Regions from separate parts of the Brachybacterium sp. NBEC-018 genome, predicted to be linked through region 2. Evidence: predicted binding sites of a transcription regulator. Region 2 holds the regulator's gene; each other region holds the start of a gene.
What was found. The regulator HrcA, encoded in region 2, represses chaperone genes, less so after heat shock. The targets are predictions, from matches to a motif close to TTNGCACTCGNNNNNNNCGAGTGCNAA.
Positions count from the first base shown of each region.

Region 1: groL (chaperonin GroEL) is a predicted target of HrcA. The motif match lies at 1,204-1,230, and genes of this name have one in related genera.
Region 3: groES (co-chaperone GroES) is a predicted target of HrcA. The motif match lies at 2,335-2,361, and genes of this name have one in related genera.

Region 1 covers NZ_CP100650.1:3,597,971-3,605,247, reverse strand. Annotated here, with positions in the region: gene NLU66_RS16400 (uracil-DNA glycosylase) at 1-47, opposite strand, end outside; gene NLU66_RS16395 (DUF3263 domain-containing protein) at 136-423, shown strand; gene NLU66_RS16390 (LytR C-terminal domain-containing protein) at 495-1,085, shown strand; gene groL (chaperonin GroEL) at 1,400-3,037, shown strand; gene NLU66_RS16380 (DUF1990 domain-containing protein) at 3,134-3,655, opposite strand; gene NLU66_RS16375 (SRPBCC family protein) at 3,704-4,162, shown strand; gene NLU66_RS16370 (energy-coupling factor transporter transmembrane component T family protein) at 4,184-5,014, opposite strand; gene NLU66_RS16365 (ABC transporter ATP-binding protein) at 5,011-6,801, opposite strand; gene NLU66_RS16360 (ECF-type riboflavin transporter substrate-binding protein) at 6,798-7,277, opposite strand, start outside.
Region 2 covers NZ_CP100650.1:2,498,107-2,505,383, reverse strand. Annotated here, with positions in the region: gene NLU66_RS11340 (ABC transporter permease) at 1-122, opposite strand, end outside; gene NLU66_RS11335 (ABC transporter permease) at 115-984, opposite strand; gene NLU66_RS11330 (ABC transporter ATP-binding protein) at 981-1,976, opposite strand; gene NLU66_RS11325 (16S rRNA (uracil(1498)-N(3))-methyltransferase) at 2,100-2,894, opposite strand; gene dnaJ (molecular chaperone DnaJ) at 2,940-4,082, opposite strand; gene hrcA (heat-inducible transcriptional repressor HrcA) at 4,129-5,139, opposite strand; gene NLU66_RS11310 (methylated-DNA--[protein]-cysteine S-methyltransferase) at 5,371-5,883, shown strand; gene NLU66_RS11305 (DNA-3-methyladenine glycosylase family protein) at 5,880-6,737, shown strand; gene NLU66_RS11300 (DUF3097 domain-containing protein) at 6,824-7,277, shown strand, end outside.
Region 3 covers NZ_CP100650.1:3,497,895-3,505,171, reverse strand. Annotated here, with positions in the region: gene moaC (cyclic pyranopterin monophosphate synthase MoaC) at 1-9, shown strand, start outside; gene NLU66_RS15945 (MogA/MoaB family molybdenum cofactor biosynthesis protein) at 6-554, shown strand; gene NLU66_RS15940 (molybdenum cofactor biosynthesis protein MoaE) at 572-1,009, shown strand; gene NLU66_RS15935 (metallophosphoesterase family protein) at 1,079-1,933, shown strand; gene NLU66_RS15930 (hypothetical protein) at 1,978-2,151, opposite strand; gene groES (co-chaperone GroES) at 2,520-2,816, shown strand; gene groL (chaperonin GroEL) at 2,820-4,406, shown strand; gene betT (choline BCCT transporter BetT) at 4,749-7,028, shown strand; gene NLU66_RS15910 (hypothetical protein) at 7,168-7,277, shown strand, end outside.

The sequences.
Region 1 (7,277 bases), 1.1 Mb from region 2:
CAGTCCTCGGCGAGGGTCTGCGAGAGGGGTCGGGGAGTGCTCGGCATGGTCCCAGTGTGGCAGGGGCGACAGGTCCCCGCGGGGCGGGCGGCGCGCCGCCGACGCCCGCCCCGTGCGCCGCCGTAGGGTCGATCCATGCCCGCCGAGCTCCCCTCCGATCCGTCCGCGTCCGCCCTCTCCGAGAGCGACCGCCGGATCCTCGAGCTCGAATCGCGCACCTTCCGCTACGTGGGGGCGAAGGAGCGGGCGATCCGCGAGGAGATCGGCATCTCCCGCATCGCCTACTACGTGCGTCTGAACGCGCTGCTGGACTCCCCGGACGCGCTCCGCGCGGCCCCCGCGCTCGTGCACCGCCTGCGCGGCCGGCGCGTCTCCGCGGACCCGACCTCCGCCGCCGCGCAGGACCCGGGCCAGGTGGCCTGAGCCGCCGCATCCGACGGGACGCGGCGCGTGTGCTCCCGCGACCTCCCCGGCCGAGCTGGTTCAATGGGCCCGTGGCAGATTCCCAGTACCCCTACCCGCCCGACCGGTTCGACGACGAGGCGGACGCCTCCTCGTTCCACGGCGCCCACCGCGCCGAGGAGCCGTTCTGGCGCCAGAACCTGGTCTACATCGTCATCATCGCGGCCGCGTTCGTGACCCTGGTGGTGCTGCTGTTCGTGATCGGGAACCTCGGTCGCGGCGGGGACGAGCGCTCCGCGGATCCCACGACCCCGGCCGCCTCCTCGCAGGCCGCGCAGAGCGACGGCGGCGGCGACGCCTCGGAGTCCCCGGCCGCCGAGGCCGACAAGTCCACCCCGGTCCTCGTCGTCAACGCCGGCGGCATCAACGGCCTGGCCGGGACCTGGCAGAGCACCCTCGAGGACGACGGCTGGGAGAAGGTCGACGTCGGCACCGCGGACAACCGCCAGCAGGAGGCCGTGGTCTTCTACCGCGACGAGGCGGACGCCGCGAGCGCCCAGGCCCTCGCGGACGCGGTGGGCGCCGGCGAGGCCCGCCAGAGCGACGAGTACGACGCGAGCATCACCTTCGTGGCGGTCGAGCAGCCGGCCGACGACTTCGGCTCGGGCGACGGCGAGGGCTGAGCGCCCGGCAGAGCCCCCGAGGACGGGCCGCCCACGCCGACCGGACAGCACGTCCGGGGCGCAGGGCGGCCCGTTCTGCATCAGCCCGGGAACCGCGCTGTGCTCGAGGCGAACGGGGTTAGCACTCTCAGGGCGAGAGTGCTTATGATGATCTGGCACTCGGTGCACGGGAGTGACAGCTCTCCGCGTGCCGGGCCCTGAACATTCCGATCCCGTGAGGGATCCGCCGCCGTGGGACAGGAACACGGTGTCGGATGCCGTCCGTCGCGGGCACTGGATCGGGTGGACATCACAGACACGGGAGAGATTCCACCATGGCCAAGCTCATCGCTTACGACGAGGAGGCCCGTCGCGGCCTCGAGCGCGGGATGAACCAGCTCGCTGACGCCGTCAAGGTCACCCTCGGCCCCAAGGGCCGCAACGTCGTCCTCGAGAAGTCCTGGGGCGCCCCCACGATCACCAACGACGGCGTCTCCATCGCCAAGGAGATCGAGCTCGACGACCCGTACGAGAAGATCGGCGCGGAGCTCGTCAAGGAGGTCGCCAAGAAGACGGACGACGTCGCGGGCGACGGCACCACCACCGCCACCGTCCTCGCCCAGGCCCTGGTCAAGGAGGGCCTGCGCAACGTCGCCGCCGGCGCCAACCCGATCGCGCTCAAGCGCGGCATCGACAAGGCCGTGGCCGCCGTCTCCGAGACCCTGCTCGCGCAGGCCAAGGAGATCGAGACCAAGGACCAGATCGCGAACACCGCCGCCATCTCCGCGGCCGACCCGGCGATCGGCGAGCTCATCGCCGAGGCGCTCGACAAGGTCGGCAAGGAGGGCGTGATCACGGTCGAGGAGTCCAACACCATGGGCCTCGAGCTGGAGCTCACCGAGGGCATGCGCTTCGACAAGGGCTACATCTCCGCCTACTTCGTCACCGACGCCGACCGCCAGGAGGCCGTGCTCGAGGATCCCTACATCCTCCTGCTCTCCTCCAAGGTCTCCGCCGTCAAGGACCTCCTCCCGCTGCTGGAGAAGGTCATCCAGTCCGGCAAGCCCCTCGCGATCATCGCCGAGGACGTCGAGGCCGAGGCTCTCGCCGTGCTCGTCGTCAACAAGCTCAAGGGCTCCTTCAAGTCCGTGGCCGTCAAGGCCCCCGGCTTCGGCGACCGCCGCAAGGCGATGCTCGAGGACATGGCGATCCTCACCGGCGGCCAGGTCATCTCCGAGGAGGTGGGCCTCAGCCTCGAGACCGCCGGCCTCGAGCTGCTCGGCCAGGCCCGCAAGGTCGTCGTCACCAAGGACGAGACCACTATCGTCGAGGGCTCCGGCGACGCCGAGCGCATCGCCGGCCGTGTGAAGCAGATCCGCACCGAGATCGAGAACTCGGACTCGGACTACGACCGCGAGAAGCTCCAGGAGCGACTCGCGAAGCTGGCCGGCGGCGTGGCCGTCATCAAGGCCGGCGCCGCGACCGAGGTCGAGCTCAAGGAGCGCAAGCACCGCATCGAGGACGCCGTGCGCAACGCGAAGGCGGCCGTCGAGGAGGGCGTCGTCGCCGGTGGCGGCGTGGCCCTGCTGCAGGCCGGCAAGGACACCTTCGACAAGCTCAGCCTCACCGGTGACGAGGCGACCGGCGCCAAGATCGTGAAGATCGCGATCGAGGCCCCGCTCAAGCAGATCGCCGTCAACGGCGGCCTCGAGGGCGGCGTCGTCGCGGAGAAGGTCAAGAGCCTCCCCGTGGGCCAGGGCCTCAACGCCGCGACCGGCGAGTACGAGGACCTCCTCGTCGCCGGCATCATCGACCCCGTCAAGGTCACCCGCTCCGCGCTGCAGAACGCGGCGTCCATCGCGGGCCTGTTCCTCACCACCGAGGCCGTCGTGGCCGACAAGCCGGAGCCCGTCAAGGCTCCCGCCGGTGGCGACGAGATGGGCGGCATGGGGGGCATGGGCGGCATGATGTGATCCAGCCCCACGGCTGATCACCTGCCGCTCGACCCGAGCGCACAGCGGGCCCCGATCCTCTCCGGAGGGTCGGGGCCCGTCTGCATCCGCTGGGGCTCAGCGCAGTGAGCGCAGGTAGCGACGGCGATAGATCTGCTGCAGCACGAGCGCGACCGGGAACAGCGGCCGATACCGGCCGCGGGCGGCCGCCGTGACCGAGCGCAGGGTGAGGACCACGGCGCCGTCGCGCGCCCGGTGCAGGATGAAGGCCTCCTCGCCGCGCACCGGATGCCCCTGGCGGGTCGTGTAGGACAGGGCCACCCGGTCCTCACCGTGCACCACTTCGAGGACCTGCGCCGGTTCCCGCACGCGCAGCGGCCCCAGGCGGGCGATGATCGTCAGCTCCTGGCCCGGCGCGGGCGGCCCGGTGTCGGGCGCGAGCGAGAAGCCGCTGCGTGTCTTCACCGCCCAGCCCAGCAGGTCCGCCGACGCCCGCTTCCAGCACTCCTCCCCGTTCCCGATGACCCGGGATGCCGTGGCCACCCGCCCCGGCATCTCCCGCGGCACGACGGGCCACGTGTCGGAATCGGGGGCGGTGACACCGGGATGGTCCCAGGTGACTTCTCGGGCTCGTGCCATCCCCGGAGCATAGAGCGGCCCTCGTCCCGCCGATGGGACGATGGTCCGATGACCTATGAGATCCAGGAGTCCCTCGTCGTCCCCGTCCCTCCGGCGGAGGTGTACGCCGCGGTCAGCGACGTCACGCGCACGGGGGAGTGGAGCCCGCAGTGCCGGCGGTGCACCTGGGACTCGGACGCCCGCGGCGTCGGCGCCCGCTTCACCGGGGACAATCGCACCCCCGAGCGCGAGTGGAGCACCACCTCCGAGGTGGTCGCCGACGAGCCCGGGGAGCACTTCGCCTGGTCCGTCGGCCCCGGCCGGGTCGTCTGGGGGTTCCGGCTGCGCGCCGTCCCGGAGGGCACCGAGCTCACCGAGTACACGCGCACCACGCCGCAGCTCCTGGAGGTCTTCACGGAGCGCTACGGCGACCGCGCCGAGGAGGAGATCGCGATCCGCCAGGAGGCCGCGCGCGCCGGGATCCCGGCGACCCTCGCGGCGATCCGCGAGGTGCTCACTGCGGGCTGAGCCGCCGGCCCTATTCCCGATTCAGCCGAACGGGTTCCAGTAGCGGCCGCCGTTCACGCCGAGCAGCACGATCGGCACCACGACGAGCAGCACCGCGAGGGCGATGACGAGGAGGTCCGCGGGCCGCAGGGGCGTGCGGACGAACCAGGTGCGGCCCCGCTCCCGGCCGAACCCGCGCAGCTCCATCGCGGCGGAGACCTCCTCGATCCGGTCGAAGGTGCCCAGCAGCAGCGGCATGAGCACCGCGGAGAGGTTCCGGAGCCGTGTGCGCAGCGGCACCGCGCGGGAGGTGTCGATGCCGCGCGCCTGTTGCGCCTGGGAGACGGTGCGCAGGTCCCGCTGGATGTCCGGCACGTAGCGCAGGGCGAGGGAGACGGCGTAGGCGATGCGGGCGGGCACCCCGATCCGGGCGAGCGCGGAGGCGAACTCCGGCGGGCGCGTCGTGGTGACGAACAGCAGCACGGGCGGCAGCACCGCGAGGTACTTCAGGGTGACGGCCGCCTGGTAGAATAGCTGCTCCTGCGTGAGGTCCCAGCGCCACGGACCGTCCAGCAGCACGTGCCGGGTGCCGAACAGCTGCGTCCCGTAGCCGGGGGCGAAGAGGAAGATGCCCAGGTTGTTGAGCACCATGAACACGCCGATCAGCGTGAGCACCACGGCGAGGTCCCGCAGCCGCACCCGGGACAGCGCCCAGGCCACGACGGAGAGCGCGGTGACCGCGAGCAGGTAGCGCACGTCGAAGCCGATCATGGCGCCCACGACGGCGCCGATCACGAGCACGAGCTTCGAGATCCCGGAGAGCCGGTGGAGCACCCCGGGGCGGTCCACGTAGCCCAGCAGCGGCGCGCTCATCGGGGTGCTCCGTCCGACGGCGGCGCGACCGGCACGGCGCGGTCCGCGTCCACGAAGCGGCGCACGAGGGCGTGGGGGTCCGCGAGGCCGCAGCGCTCGGCGAGGTCGTACAGGCCGGTCGTGACGAGGTGGGCGCGCGCGGTGAGCTCGGGGTCCACGAGCACCCGGGCGGGGTCGTCGTCGGCGAGGAGGTGGCCGTCGGACATGACGAGCACCCGGTCGGTGTGCTCGAGCGCGAGGTGCATGTCGTGGGTGATGAGCACGATCGTGGTGCCGCGGCGGTGGAGCTCCCGCAGGAACCCCATGAACTCGCTGTAGTGGGCGTGGTCCTGTCCCGCGGTGGGCTCGTCGAGGATGAGCACCTCCGGCTCGAGCGCGAGCACGGCGGCGATCGTCACGCGCTTGCGCTGCCCGTGGCTGAGCGCGGAGAGCGGCCAGGAGCGGTAGGGCCGCAGGCCGCACACCTCGAGCACGGCGGCGGTGCGCTCGGCGATCTCCTCCTCGCTCGCTCCGCGGGCCCGCAGCCCGAGCGCGATCTCCTCCGTGATGAGCGGGCGGGAGAGCATCTGCCCCGGCTCCTGGAGCACGAAGCCCACGTGCCGGCCGTGCTCGGCGAGGGACCACGAGGCGGCGTCGACGGCGCCGATACGCACGGTCCCGCCGGTGGCGCGCTCGAAGCCGCAGACGACCTTCGCGAGCGTGGACTTCCCGGCGCCGTTGGAGCCGAGCACGCCGATCATCTCGCCGCGGCGCACGCGGGCGGTGACGCCGTCGACCACCAGACGCTCACGGTCGGGGCCGACGGGCAGCGCGCAGGAGACGTCCTCGAGGTCCAGGGCGGTGAGGGCGGCGGGCTCCTGCCGAGGGGCGGCATCGGCCTCTGCCGGCGGTGGGGAGTCCGCGACCCAGCGGCGCACCGCCCCGATCTGCGCCTCGGTCAGCGCCATGTCCCGGGCGCGGGAGGGGCGCTGATCGGCGGTGACGGGAGCGCCGGCGAGAGCGAGCGCGGCGACGTGCAGGGGCGGGCGGATCCCGTGCGCCTCGAGCAGCCCCGAGGCGAGGACCTCCTGCGGGGGCGCGTCGATGACGATGCGACCGTCGGCCATGAGCACGATCCGGTCCACGTCGCGGTGCAGGACGTCCTCGAGGCGGTGCTCGACGACGACGACGGTGCGGCCGTGCTCGCGGTGGAGCTCGTCGAGCAGCTCGACGGTCGCGCGGCCGGTGGCAGGGTCGAGGTTCGCGAGCGGCTCGTCGAGCAGCAGGACCTCGACCTCGTCCACGAGCACGCCGGCGATCGCGACGCGCTGCTTCTGGCCGCCGGAGAGCTCCCGCGGCGAGGCGTCGAGGCGGTCGCCGATGCCGGCGAGCTCTGCGGCGGCCCGCACCCGCTCCGGCATCTGCTCGTGGGGGACACGCTGGTTCTCGAGGCTGAAGGCGATGTCCTCCGCGACGGTGAGCCCCACGAACTGGCTGTTGGAGTCCTGCAGGACGGTGCCGACGGAGGCGGCGGTGCGCACGAGCGGCACCGTCGCCGGATCCGCCCCGGCGACGCGGATGGTGCCGCTCGCCGTGCCGCGATGCCGGTGCGGGATCATCCCGTTGAGGGCGCTGATCAGCGTGGACTTGCCGGAGCCGGAGGCGCCGACGATCGCGATCTTCTCCCCGCGCCGGACCACGAGGTCCACGTCGTGGAGGGTCGGCGCGGATTGCGCACGGTACTGGAAGGAGTACCCGGCCAGCTCGATGAGCACCTCGCCCGCGGTCTCCCCGGGGGCGGCGCTCACTGCTCGCGGCTCAGGGAGCCGGTGCGGGTGCGGGTGCGCGCGTAGACGGCGAGGATGATCGTGCCGAGGATGCACGCGGTCAGGGAGTTGACGATGAAGGAGAGCCCGCCCTGGGTCCACACCTTCGCGGCGGGCTCCCCGTAGATCACCACGTCGCCGAGCGGGGCGACGAGCAGCCAGGAGACGGCGTTGGCGAGGACGATCGCGACGTTCACGCGGATCGCGGTGGTGCGGGTGAACTCGCCGTCCTCGATCGCGTGGCGCAGCAGGGCGAGCCCCACGAGCAGGCCGAACACGCCCGAGGCGAGCTCCCAGGAGATCCAGATGCCGTAGCCGGTGGCGTCGATGAGGACGTGGCCGATGATCCCGGCGAGGGCGCCGACGAGCGGCCCGTAGAGCACCGCGAACACGGCGAGCACCGCGTACTGGATGTTGATCGAGGTGTTCGGCACGGGGGACGGGATCGCGGCGAAGCG
Region 2 (7,277 bases):
AGGCTCCGCCAGGCGGCGCCGAGCAGCACCGTGTAGCCGCGCAGCAGCGGCACGGGCCGTGCGAGGGAGCGCCTCCCCTCGGCGTGCGGGGCGCCGGCCGGACCGGCGATCGTCTCAGCCACCGAAGACCACCAGCCTCCGCACCGCACGTCGCCACACGAGCGCGCACACCACGGCGAGCACGAGCACCCACAGCACCTGCAGGGCGAGCGACCCCAGCGTGTGCCATCCGGGGTCGCGGTCCACGTAGATCGAGAGCGGCACGAAGATCTGCGCAGAGAACGGCAGTCCCGTGAGGATCCCGGAGAGCCAGCCCGGCATGAACCACAGCGGGATCAGCGCCCCGGAGGAGAACTGCGCGAGCATCCGGTAGATGAGGAAGGCGCCGCCCACCTCGAGCGTCCAGAAGCCCGCGAGGCCCACGAGGAAGTTCATGAGCAGGGCGATCGTGAAGCCGAGCAGCAGCGAGGGCACCGCCGCCACGCCGGAGAGCACGCTCCCGGGCGGGGCGATCGCGCCCGTCACGAGCCCTGCCACGAGCGCCGTGACCACCGCGGGGAGCTGCCCCACGGATCCGCCCACCTGCCGGGCGAGGGCGAGCGGCGCGGCGGAGACCGGCCGCATGACGTCGAAGGCGATCGCCCCGGTGCGCAGGCGGCCGATCATCGCGTCGAACATGAAGGGCTGGAACAGCGCGGTGGTGAGCACGCCGAGCACCGCATAGGTGACGGCATCGGTGCGGTCCACCCCGGCGACGGCCTCCCGCTGCCCGTAGACCGCCGTCCAGACCAGGTGCACGAGCACGACCTGCAGCACGCAGCCCACGATCCCGGTCCACGTGGAGGCGCGGAAGGCGAACTGCGCGCGGGCCGCATGGCCGATCGAGGCGAGCAGGCCGTCCACCATGAGGGCGGGACCCGTGCGTCCCGCGGCGTCGCCTGCCGCGCGGCCCCCGGGCCCGCCGGTCCCCTGGGCGGCGGTCATCGCGCGGAGCCGTGCTCGGTGTAGATCCGTCGGATCACGTGCTCGACGTCGGGCTCCCGCGAGGCGAGGTCCGTGACCTCGAGGGCGGCGGTGAGGCGGCTGATGGCCTCCGGGGCCCGCAGCTGCGCGGGATCGAAGCGGTACGTGCCGCGCTGCTCCTCGCCGTCGGCCACCACCTCGTGGAGCGTGAGGCCCGGGATCTCCTGCCGCGCGTCGATCCGTGCCGCCCGCACGACGATCTCGCGGAAGGGCGCGTACTCCGATCGCAGCCGCGCGAGGTCCCCCTCGTAGACGATGCGCCCGGTGTCGATGATGACGACCCGGTGGGCGAGCGCCTCGACGTCGGCGATGTCGTGGGTCGTGAGCAGCACCGTGGTCCCCTCGGAGCGGTTCAGCTCGGTGATGAACTCCCGGATCCGGGCCTTCGCGACGACGTCGAGGCCGACGGTCGGCTCGTCGAGGTAGAGCACCGGCGGGTGGTAGAGCATCGCCGCGACGAGGTCCCCGCGCATCCGCTGGCCGAGCGAGAGCGAGCGCACGGGCGTGTCGAGGAAGGGCCCCATGTCCAGGAGGTCGACGAAGCCGTCGAGGGTGCGGCGGTAGACGGTGCTCTCGATCCCGTAGAGCCGGGAGACGAGGTCGAAGGACTCCCGCAGCGGGAGGTCCGTCCACAGCTGGCTGCGCTGGCCGAAGACGGCGCCGATCGTGCGGGCGTTCGCCCGGCGGTCCTTCCAGGGGACGATCCCCTCGACCTCGACGTGGCCGGAGGTGGGGACGAGCACGCCCGTGAGCATCTTGATGGTGGTGGACTTCCCGGCGCCGTTGGGGCCGAGGTAGCCGACGATCTCGCCGTCGTCGACCCGGAGGGACACGTCGTCGACCGCGCGCACGGTGTCCCGCCGGGTGCTGAGGAAGGAGCGGAGGCCCGCGAAGCGTCCCTCGACGCGGCGGGGACGGTGGAACTCCTTGACGAGGTGCTCGGCGAGGATCACCGGGGACCTCCCGCGGGGCCGGGGACGACGGGTGGGGAGGGACGGTGCACCGGCATGGTCATCGACCCTAGCCGGGGATCGCTCCTCCGGCAGTCGCTTTCCCGATTCCCGCCGGGTCCGGGATCAGCCCCAGCGGCCGACGATCCCGCTGAGCACCGCGAGCGCGGCAGGTCCGGCGGTCGAGGAGCGCAGCACCTCGGGTCCCAGCAGCACGGAGCGGGCGCCCGCAGAGCGGAGCCGGTCGAGCTCGGCGGGGGCGATGCCGCCCTCGGGGCCCACCACCACAACGATCTCGGGGACCTCTCCCCCGGCTCCCCCGGCATCGCGGAGCTCGGCGACGAGCGACATGAGCCCCACGGACTCCTGCTCGTGCAGGACGAGCACGATCCCGCCCGCCGCGGTCGTCACGGCGACCTGCTCGGCGAGGGCGGCGGTGGTGACGGGCTGGTCGACCTCGGGGATGCCCGGTCGCCGGCACTGCTTGACGGCCGCGCGGACGGTGCCCTGCCAGCGGGCGCGGCCCTTGCGCAGCTTCTCCCCCCGCCACACTGAGACGGAGCGCTCCGCGATCCAGGGCACGATGCGGTCCGCGCCGAGCTCGGTCGCGGACTCGACCGCCTGCTCGTCGCGTCCGCCCGTCGCGAGCGCCTGCACGAGGGCGAGCCGCGGGAGCCGCGGGACCGGCGCGCTCGGATCGCCGAGCAGGCGCAGCTCGAGCTGCTCCTTGGCCGCGGCGGTGACCTCGGCGAGGACCTGACGGCCCGGGCCGTCGGTGAGGAGCACCTGCTCCCCCACGCCGATCCGGGCGACCTTCGCGGCGTGGCGGCCCTCCTCGCCGTCGAGGGTGAGCGCGTCACCCTCCGCGGCGCCCTCGAGGGCGTCGTCGAGGATCAGGAATCCGGGGGGCGTGGTGGGCATGTCCGCTCCTGGGGCCGGGATCGGGGGGGCAGCGCGCTGCGCGGCTCAGAGGTCGCGCAGGCGCTCGCGGAGCTTCGCGAACGGGCCGTGCACACGCGGGCTGGGGCGGTCCGCCTCGTCCCCGCGCAGGGCCGCGAACTGCTCGAGCAGATCGCGCTGCTCGTCCGTGAGCGAGGAGGGCACGTCGACGTCGAGCACGACCCGGATGTCGCCGCGGCGCTCCCGGCGCAGCGGGGTGACGCCGAGGCCCTTGAGCACGAACTCCTCGCCGGGCTGGGAGCCGGCGCGGATCTCGACCTGCTGGACGCCGTCGAAGGTCTCGAGCGGGATCGTCGCGCCGAGCGCCGCGGAGGTCATCGGGACCGCGAGGGTCGTCACGAGGTCGTCGCCCGAGCGGGCGAAGGTCTCATGGTCGTTGACCGAGAGCTCGACGAAGAGGTCGCCGGCGGGGCCGCCGGCCTCGCCCACCTCGCCCTCGCCGCGCAGCTGGATACGCGTGCCGGTCTCGACGCCCGAGGGGATGCGGACGGTGACCTCGCGCTGCTGGGAGATCCGGCCGTGGCCGGAGCAGGCCGTGCAGGGCGACTCGATGACGTCGCCGTGGCCCTCGCAGGTGGGGCAGGGCGCCATGGTCACCATCTGACCCAGGAGCGACTGGGCGACGCGCTGCACGTGGCCGGAGCCGTTGCAGGCGGTGCAGCGGGTGGGGCTCGTGCCCGGCTCGCTGCAGGAGCCGTCGCAGCGCTCGCAGAGCACGGCGGTGCGGTAGGAGACCTTCTGCTCGGAGCCGAAGACCACGTCGCGGAGGTCGATCGTGGCGCGGCGCAGCACGTCGCCGCCGCGGCGCCGGCGCGGGATCGGTCCCTGGCCGCGACCGCGGCCGCCCATGCCGGCGGCCCCGGCGAACATGTCGAAGATGTCGCCCATGTCGAAGCCGCCCGCGCCGCCGAAGCCGCCGAATCCGGCGCCGCCCATGCCCGGGCCGCCGCCCATGTCGTACTGGCGACGCTTGTCCTCGTGGGACAGCGTCTCGTAGGCCTGGGAGACCTTCTTGAACTTCTCGGCGGCCTCCGGGTCCGGGTTGACGTCCGGGTGGAGGGAACGGGCGAGCTTCCGGTACGCCTTCTTGATCTCCTCGGTGGTGGCGTCCTTCGAGACGCCGAGGAGCTCGTAGTAGTCGTCGTTCACCTGGTGGGTCCTTGCGTGGTCGGGAGGGGTGCGTTCAGGAGGAGGGTCATGCGAGGAAGCGGGAGACGTAGCGGGCGATCGCCTGCACCGTCGAGATCCCGGTGACGTAGTCCATGCGGGAGGGGCCCAGGATCGCGACGTGCGATCCCGCGCCGTAGCCGGCGCCCACGACCGCGGCCTGGTTGAGCGCCTGGTCGCGCAGCTCGGAGCCGATGCGCACCTCGACCGCGCCCGGGGAGGCGTGCATCTCGGTGAACAGCCGCAGGAGCACGAGCTGCTCCTCGAGCACGTCGAGCAGCGGCTCGACGTCCCGGGAGAAGTCCTCGGCTGAACGGGCGAGGTTCGCGGTGCCGGCCATCATGATCCGGCCCTCGGCGCGGCTCGCCGCGAGCGCGACGAGCGCCTCGGAGACCTCCACGACCGCCGGACGGTCGAGCGGCGGCACGGTCTCGAGCAGCTCCCCGAGCGGGGCGGCGAGATCGGTGACCTCACGGCCCGCGACCGCCCGGTTCAGCGCGTCGCGCATGCCCGCGTAGTGCTCCGCGGAGCGCCCCGGGGTGACGGGGATGGTGCGCTGGTCCACGCGGCCGGACTCGGTGATGAGCACGACGAGCAGCAGGGACTCGGCGACCTTCACGAGCTCCACGTGACGGATGCGGGCCTGCCGGCGCGCCGGGTACTGGACCATGGCGACCTGCTGGGTGAGCTGGGCGAGCAGCCGCACCGTGCGGGCGAGCAGCTCCTCGACGTCGCCGGAGTCCTCGAGCAGCGCCCGGATCGCGCGGCGCTCGGGGGTGGAGAGCGGCTTGATCGCCGCGACGTGGTCGACGAAGGCGCGGTAGCCCTTGTCGGTGGGGACGCGGCCGGCGGAGGTGTGGGGCTGCGTGATGAGCCCCTCCTCCTCGAGGGCGGACATGTCGTTGCGCACGGTCGCGGCGGAGACGCCGAGCTCGTGCCGTTCGAGCAGGGACTTCGAGCCGACGGGCTCGCGGGTCGCGACGTAGTCCTCGACGATCGCGCCGAGGATCTGCAGCTTGCGGGGATCCGTCCCTCTCACCTCCCTGGTCCGTGTTGCGGTGGTGCCGTGCGGCGGCCGTGCTGCGGGTGCCGGAGAGACGCTGGCACCCGGGGCCGCCGAGTGCCAATCCTACGCGTCCCCGGGACCCCTCCCCGGGAGGCGTTCGCCACGGGCGTGCACCCCGGCGGGCGACCGCCTCGCCCGCCCGCCTCACACCTCGGCGCCGGCGGGCGACTACCGTGCATGACGACGGAGATCCAGGAGGTCCCGATGACCGCACGCCATGCCGTCCTGCCGAGCACCCTCGGCCCGCTCACGGCCCTCGCCGAGGGCGACGCGCTCGTGGGCCTCTACTTCCCGGGCCACACCTATCCCTTCACTCCCGGCAGCGGGGGGCCCGAGGTCGCCGCGGGCGAGGATCCCGTGCTCGCCGCGGTCGCGAGTCAGATCGGCGAGTACCTCGACGGGGAGCGCACGGACTTCGACGTGCCCGTCCGCACCGCCGGCGGCGAGTTCTCCGAACGGGTCTGGGCCCGGCTGCGCGAGATCCCGTACGGGACGACCATCACGTACGGCGAGATCGCCCGCGAGCTGGGCGGGCCCGGCCTCGCCCAGCGGGTCGGCCAGGCCGTGGGCCACAACCCGATCAGCATCATCGTCCCCTGCCACCGCGTCGTGGGGGCCGACGGCTCCCTCACCGGCTACGCGGGTGGTCTCGAGCGCAAGCGGGCCCTGCTCGCCCTCGAGGAGCCCTCCGCGGAGGACGGGGCGCGGCTGTTCTGAGCACCGAGATCCTCGTCCCCTCCCGCGGGCCCCTCGACGCCGCCGCGGCGTGGGGCTCCCTCGTGGCGCACACGATCACGGGCCTGGACCACCTCGACCCGTCGCACGGTGCCCAGACCCGCCTCCTCACCGGCCCGGCCGGCCCGGTGCCCGTCACGCTCACCCCGCGGGCGGACGGCATCGCCCTGCGCACCCCCGCCGAGGACCCGGCCGTGCTCGCGGATCTGCAGGCGCAGGTGCGCCGTTGGTTCGACCTCGACGCGGACCTCGCGCCGATCGACGCTCACCTCTCCCGCTCCCCCGTGCTCGCCGCACAGGTCTCCGCGCGGCCCGGGCTGCGGATCACGCGCTACCCGGACCGCTTCGAGGCGGTGGTCCTCATCGTCCTCGGCCAGCAGGTCTCCCTGGCGGCCGGCCGCCTGTTCGGCGCCCGACTGCTCGCGGCGCACGGCGAGGGGACGGCGGCGACGCCCGTCGGCCCGCTGCGCCGGTTCCCTCGTCCTGCGGTGCTCGCCCGGGTCGACCCCGATCGGCTGCGCGACGAGCTCGGCCTCACGCGGTCCCGCACCCGCACCGTGCTCGCGACCGCCGCGCTGTTCGCGGATCTCCCGGACCGGGCGCCGACCTCGGAGGAGCTCGCCGCGGTGCCCGGCATCGGCCCGTGGACCCTCGCCTGCGCCGCGATCCGGGCCGGCACCGATCCGGACGCCTTCCCCGCCTCCGACGCCGTGCTGCGGCGCGCGATGGTCGCCGCGGGCGCGGGTGAGGACCCTGCCGTGGTGGAGAGCTGGCGGCCGTGGCGCAGCTATGCCGCGGTGCGGCTGTGGGCCGGGTCCGGGGCGCACCCCGCCTGAGGCGGCCGCCGTCCCGACCGCCGCTCCGACTGCCACTCCCACCGCCCCAGCGTGGTGCCCCGGAACGGCGCCGATGCCGGTGTACCGTGCCGGGCGTGCCTGCCCCGACCTCGCGATTCCCCGACCGCTACAGCCGAGACGTGCTCGCCTCCGGTCCGCCGTCCCACCACCGCAGCCGCCCCGCCTCCCGGGAGGTGCCGGCCCAGCGCGGCCTCGTCGTCGAGGAGGCCTCGACCGGCTTCACCGGGGCGATCCTGCGGGTCGAGAAGATCGCCGGGGAGACGGTCGTCGAGCTCGAGGACGGCCGCGGCAGGGTCCGCTCCTTCCCGCTGGGGCCCGGCTACATGATCGACGGCAAGCCCGTCGTCCTCACCCGGGCCGTCGCGAGGCAGGCCCCCGCGGGACCCAAGCGCTCCGCGAGCGGCTCCGTCTACGTCGAGGGCGCCCGCGCCCGCACCGCCCGCGCCTCCCGCGTCTGGGTCGAGGGCAAGCACGACGCCGAGCTCGTCCAGAAGGTCTGGGGCCACGACCTGCGCATCG
Region 3 (7,277 bases), 1.0 Mb from region 2:
GAGCGATGAAGGAGATGCCCGCCCGGCGCACCGACGCCGACTGCTCCGCCCGCGACGGGGACGCGCCGCCGCCCGCGCTGCGCGGCCGGGCCCACGTGGTCGTCGCCTCGACCCGCGCCGCCGACGGCACCTACGAGGACCGCACCGGCCCGCTGCTCGTCTCCTGGCTCGAGGGCCGGGGACTGGATCCCGTCGTCCGCGAGGTCGTGGCCGACGGCCCCGAGGTGGGCGCCGCGATCCGCCGGGGCCTCGACGCGGGGGCCGACGTGGTCGTCACGACCGGCGGCACCGGCATCGGCCCCGGGGACGTGACGCCCGAGCAGACCGCGCCCCTCATCGAGCGGGAGATGCCGGGCGTGCTCGAGGCGGTGCGCCGGCGCGGGGAGGCCGCCTCGCCCGCGGCGCTGCTCAGCCGCGGCCTCGCCGGCATGGCCGGCCGCTGCTTCGTCGTGAACCTGCCGGGATCCCGCGGCGGCGTGAAGGACGGCATCGCCGTGCTCGACCCGATCCTCGACCACCTGCTCGAGCAGCGCGACGGGGCGGGGCACGCGTGAGCGCCGGCGATCCCGCGATGGGCGAGGCGGTGGAGCGCCTCCGGCACGCCGCGGTGACGACCGCGGTCATCGACGTCGCCGCGATGGTCGAGGCGGTCGCCGATCCGCGCTGCGGCGCCGTGGTCACCTTCGACGGCGTGGTCCGCGACCACGACGAGGGCAGGGGCGTCACGGCGCTCACCTACACGGCGCATCCGTCGGCCGAGGAGGTCCTCGCGCAGGTGGCGACGGGGATCGCGGAGCGCTTCCCGGAGGTGCGCCTCGCGGTGGCGCACCGTCACGGACCGCTCGCGATCGGGGACAGCGCGCTCGTCGCCGCGGTCGCCGCCGCGCACCGCAAGGCGGCCTTCGCGGCGTGCGACGCGCTCGTGGACGAGGTCAAGGCGCAGGTGCCGATCTGGAAGCACCAGCGGTTCACCGACGGCTCCGACGAATGGGTCGGGGCGCTCGGCTAGAGGATCCGCGCGCCCGGGTCGGGTGCTCCCGTTCACCCGCGGGACACCCCCGCTCGCTACGGTGCCCGCATGCGCATCCTCCAGATCACGGACACCCACCTCTACGGCGACCCCGCCGCCCGCCACTACGACCGCATCGACACCGGCGCGGCGCTCGAGGGCCTGCTCGCGGCGCTCGGCCCGATCGGTCCCGTGGACGCCGTGGTGCACACGGGGGACGCCTCGGAGGACGGCACGGAGGAGTCCTACCGGCGCCTGCACGCGATCCTCGACCCCGTCGCGGAGCGCCTCGGCGCGCCGCTCGTGGTGACGATGGGCAACCACGACGTGAGCGCGGCCTACGCGGCGGTGCGGGGCCCGGGGGCGCGCGGCACGGAGGTGCAGGACCGGGTGCACGCGCTCGCGGGCGGCGGGCGCGTCGTGGTGCTCGACTCGAGCCGGCCGGGGGCGGGCTACGGGGAGCTCACGGCGGAGCAGCTGGACTGGCTGCGCGGCGTGCTCGCGGAGCCCGCGGCGGGCGGGACCGTGCTCGCGATCCACCACCCGCCGCTCGTGGCGGCGACGCCGCTGCTGCGCAGCCTCGACCTCGAGCCGCTCGACGAGCTCGCGGGGGTGCTCGCGGGGAGCGATGTGCGGATCGTGCTCGCGGGGCACTACCACCACGAGATGAGCGGCAGCATCGGCGGGGTGCCGGTGCACGTCGCCCCTGGGGTCACGAACGTGGTGGACCCGCTGGGGGCGGGGGAGAGCGAGCGGGCGCTCGCGCTGAGCGGGGCGAGCCTCGTCGAGGTCGGGGAGGGCGCCCCGCGCGTCGTCACCTCGGTGCTGCCGAGCGCGGGGGACGCGCTCGGGGACGTGACCGTGCCGGTCTACCTGTTCGGGTCGGACCAGGTGCGGGCGATCGCGGAGGCCGCGGGGCGCTGAGCCCCGCGTCCGGCACTCAGCGGTCGTCGATCAGCGACGGGCGGTCAGCGGCCCAGGCCGAGGGGGCTCACGCCCTGGGAGGTGCGGGCCTGGGTCACGGCGGCGACGTCGCCGCCCATGCGGTTGCCGACGACGGCGTTGTGCCGCTCGACGTCCTGGCCCTGCATGCGGTCGGCCATGCGGCCGAGGGCGGTGGAGAGGCTGCGGAGGAAGGTCATGGGGGTCTCCTGGTGGATCGGTCCTCGTACGGGCCGCCCGGGGTCTCCGGTGCGGCCGTGTCCCTCTTGTTGTACGCGGGCGCGGACGGGTCGTCACGGGTTCCGTCATGTCCAGTTGCCAGGTTCACAATAAGTGTGTGACCTGGGGCGCAGAGGAGTTCGCCGGGGGCGGACGTCCGGCCGTTAGCACTCGTCTTGCATGAGTGCCAGGACGGTCCTAGAGTGGTCCCGTTGGCAGTCGAAGGCCGAGAGTGCCAGAGGCTGCCGTGAGGGTCCCGTCCCGGTCGGCACCGCGACGACGTCCAGGACACCGGGTCCCTCCGCCCAGAACTCAGCAGAGTCCATTCTTCTATGAAGGAGTGAGCCGCATGTCGGTCTCCATCAAGCCCCTCGAGGATCGCGTCGTCGTCAAGCCGCTCGAGGCCGAGCAGACCACGGCCTCCGGCCTGGTCATCCCGGACACCGCGAAGGAGAAGCCCCAGGAGGGCGAGGTCGTCGCCGTCGGCGAGGGCCGCTTCGACGACAAGGGTGCCCGCATCCCGGTCGACGTCAAGGTCGGCGACAAGGTCGTCTTCTCCAAGTACGGCGGCACCGAGCTCAAGTACGGCAACGAGGAGTTCCTCGTGCTGGGCGCCCGCGACATCCTCGCGATCATCGAGGCCTGATCCATGGCCAAGGAGATCCTGTACAACGAGGAGGCGCGCCGCGCCCTCGAGCGCGGCGTCGACAAGCTCGCCGACACCGTCAAGGTGACGCTCGGCCCCAAGGGCCGCAACGTCGTCCTCGACAAGAAGTGGGGCGCCCCCACGATCACGAACGACGGCGTCACCATCGCCCGTGAGATCGAGCTCGAGGACCCCTACGAGAACCTCGGCGCACAGCTGGCGAAGGAGGTCTCCACCAAGACCAACGACGTCGCCGGCGACGGCACCACCACCGCCACCGTGCTCGCCCAGGCGCTCGTCCACGAGGGTCTGCGCAATGTCACCTCCGGTGCGGCCCCGGCCGCGCTCAAGCGGGGCATCGAGAAGGCCGTCGAGGCCGTCTCGGAGAAGCTCGGCGAGCTGTCCATCCCGGTCGACGGCAAGGAGCAGATCGCGTCCGTCGCGGCCGTCTCCAGCCAGGACCGCGAGATCGGCGAGCTGCTCGCCGAGGCGTTCGACAAGGTCGGCAAGGACGGCGTCATCACGGTCGAGGAGTCCTCCACGACCGCGATGGAGCTCGACTTCACCGAGGGCATGCAGTTCGACAAGGGCTTCATCTCCCCGCACTTCGTGACCGACGGCGACCGCCAGGAGGCCGTGCTCGAGGACGCCCAGGTGCTGCTGCACCAGGGCAAGATCTCGGCCGTGGCCGACATCCTCCCGCTGCTCGAGAAGGTCGTGGAGGGCGGCAAGCCGCTCTTCATCATCGCCGAGGACGTCGACGGCGAGGCCCTGTCCACGCTGGTCGTCAACCGCATCCGCGGCAACTTCAAGGGCGCCGCCGTGAAGGCCCCGGCCTTCGGCGACCGTCGCAAGGCGATGCTCCAGGACATCGCGGTCCTCACCGGTGCGCAGGTCGTCACCGCGGACCTCGGCCTGGACCTCAAGTCCGTGGGCACCGACGTGCTCGGCCACGCCGGGCGCGTCGTCATCACCAAGGACTCCACCACGATCGTGGGCGGGGCCGGCGACGAGCAGGCCGTGGCCGATCGCGTGGCGCAGATCCGCTCCGAGATCGAGAACACCGATTCCGACTGGGACCGCGAGAAGCTCCAGGAGCGTCTCGCCAAGCTCGCCGGCGGCGTGTCCGTCATCAAGGTGGGCGCCCACACGGAGGTGGAGCTCAAGGAGAAGAAGATGCGCATCGAGGACGCGGTCTCCGCGACTCGTGCGGCCATCGAGGAGGGCATCGTGGCCGGTGGCGGAAGCGCCATCGTCCAGGCGTCCACCGTCCTCGAGGGCGACCTCGGGCTCTCCGGCGACGAGGCCGTGGGCGTGCGCGCCGTGGCCCGCGCCGTCGTCGAGCCGCTGCGCTGGATCGCGGAGAACGCGGGCCTCGAGGGCTACGTCGTCGTCGAGAAGGTGCGCGACGCGCAGGCCGGCCACGGCCTGAACGCCGCGACCGACGAGTACGTCGACCTCGTCGCGGCCGGCATCATCGACCCGGTCAAGGTGACCCGCTCCGCGCTGCGGAACGCCGCCTCGATCGCGGCGCTGGTGCTCACCACCGAGACGCTCGTCATCGAGAAGAAGGACGACGAGGAGGCCTGAGCCCCCTCGCCCCACCGGGACGGCCGGTCGATCCTCGGATCGACCGGCCGTCCTCGTGCGCGCGCCCCTCGTCAACGGGCAATCGCCGGCAACCGCTCCCGCCCGACGGCGGCGGCGACCTCCGTGACCTGCGGTGATGCCGGTGGCGAGGGACATCACCAGTGATCCGCTCCCACCGCCCTGTCCTTCCTGGGAGTTCAGGGATAGGTTGCTGAGAGGTCGGAGCGCGCGGCGAGGGAGCCCGCGGTCCGCCGGTCCTCATCCCGAACCGCTGCCCCACGCCACCCCGTGCCCTGCGTCGCCCGACCGCGTTCGAGTCGACCCAGCACATGGAGGCAGCCCGTGACAGGACCCCAGCAGGAGAGCACCCCGAGCGGGAGGGGCACCGAGCCTCCCGCCCCCACCGCGCACCAGGACCCCCGGGGCCCCGAGCGGGTCGCCGGCGACGCGGTGCGCTCGCGCCTCGGCGCGGAGAGCCGGCTCGAGCGCCGCGAGGAGAAGGAGACGCAGCGGCCCCCGGTGGCCCGCGAGGAGCTCTCCCGCGGTCCCGTCGAGCTCGCCACGCCCTCCGGCGTGCGCGTGAACCGCCGGGTGCTCGGGGTCTCCGCCGCGGTCATCCTCGCCTTCTCGCTCTGGGCGATCCTCGCCCCCGACCAGGCCGCGACCACCATGCACGGCGTGGTCGGCTGGATCGCGGAGGACCTCGGATGGTTCTACGTCCTGACCGTCACCGCGGTGATCCTCTTCGTGCTCTGGGTCGCGCTGTCCCCCGAGGGGAAGGTGCGCCTGGGACCCGACCACTCCCGCCCGGAGTACCGGCTCTTCACCTGGGTCGCGATGCTCTTCGCCGCCGGCGTCGGCATCGACATGCTCTTCTACTCCGTCACCGGCCCGATCTCCCACTTCGTCACGCCGCCGGACGCGGCCCCGGAATCCGCCGCGGCGCTGCAGGACGCCGTGGTGTGGACGATGTTCCACTACGGCGTCGCCGGCTGGGCCATGTACGCGCTGCTCGGCATGGCCATGGGCTACTTCGCCTACCGCTGGGGGATGCCGCTGTCCATCCGCGCGGCGCTCTACCCGCTGCTGGGCAGGCGCGTGCGCGGGGCCGCCGGCGACCTCATCGACGTCCTCGCGCTGCTGGGCACCGTGTTCGGCGTCGCGACCTCGATGGGCATCGGCGTGGTGCTGCTGAACGTCGGCTTCTCGCTGCTGCTGGGCCTGCCCCAGGGGCTGGGCCTGCAGATCGCCCTCGTGGTCGTCGCGGTCGTGCTCACCGTCGCCGCCTGCACCTCCGGCGTGGACAAGGGCATCCGCCTCGTCTCCGAGCTGAACCTGTGGTGCGCGGCCGCACTGCTGCTGTACCTCCTCGTCACCGGGCGGACGGCGTTCCTGCTGAACGCGATCGTGGAGAACGTGGGCCGCTTCGTCGCGACCCTGCCCGGCCGGACCTTCCAGACGATGGCCTACCAGGAGGGCGGCTCCGACTGGATGGCCGGCGCCACCCTCTTCTTCTGGGCGTTCTGGCTCGCCTGGGGGCCCTTCGTGGGACTGTTCCTCGCGCGGATCTCCCGGGGCCGCACCCTGCGCGAGTTCGTCATCGCCGCGATCACCGCACCGGTGCTGTGCGACCTGCTCGTGGTGACGATCTTCGGCAACAGCGCCCTGTCCGTGGTGCTCGAGGGCACCCCGGCGGCCCGTGCCTTCGCGCAGCTCGCGATCGACAGCCCTGAGCAGGGCTGGTACGCGCTGCTGGAGATGTTCCCCGGCGCGGGCTTCCTCATCGGCCTGGCGACGCTCTCCGGTCTGCTGTTCTACCTCACGAGCGCGAACTCCGGCGCGATGGTCATGAGCAACTTCTCCTCGACGATCCCCGATCCCGCCGACGACGGCCCGAAGTGGCTGCGCATCTTCTGGGCGGTGCTCACCGCGGTGCTCACGATCGCCATGCTCGTCGCGGGCGGCGTGACCACGATGGAGTACGCGACCCTCATCTTCGGCCTGCCGGTCACGGTCGTCGCGCACCTCGTCATGGTGAGCTTCTCGAAGGCGCTGCGGATGGAGCGGGCGGAGCGGGAGGGGCGCGTGCTGCGACGTGCGGGAGTCGCCGCCCACGGCGGCATGGCGCCCGAGCGCTCCTTCCGCGAGCGGCTCGCGGACCTGCGCTCCCTCCCGAGCACCCGGTCCGTGGCGCAGTTCGCCGAGGCCACCGTCGGCCCCGCCCTGGCCGACGTCGCGCGCGAGTTCGAGGCCCAGGGGTATCGGGCCGAGGTCTCGAGCGCCGCCGACCCGTCCACCGGCATCACGGTCACCTCCCTGCTCATCGCGATGGACGAGGACCGCGACTTCCTCTACCGGGTCGCCCCGGTGACCACCCCGGCCGCGAACTTCGGGGCCCGGGTGGCGCAGGACCGTGCGACCTACGAGCGGCTCGAGGTGTTCACCCAGAACGGCTCCGAGGGGTACGGCGTCCACGGGCTCAGCCGCACGCGGATCGCCGCGGACGTCCTGGACCGCTACGAGGACCACGTGCGCTACCTCGCCCATGCTCGCGCCGTGGACACGGCGAGCGTGCTCACCCCCGCCGGGGGGCTCCTGGGGGACGACGCCCGCCGGGACTGAGCGCGGTGCGGGCGGGCGGGATCTCGCGGTGACCCCTCCCGCCCGCCCGGACCGTGGCGGTGCGTCCCGGTCGTCAGGGAGGGGACCTAGGATGTGCGGGTCCGATGTGTCCGATCGTTGCGTGGCAGGAGGCGGTTCCGTGGCCGGAGGCCCCCGTGTCGACGAGGAGTCCCTGCCCACCCGGACCTTCTCCCCGCCGGCGATCGTGATCGGGGCGGCCCTGCTCGCCGGCGTCGTCTTCGGCGTGGT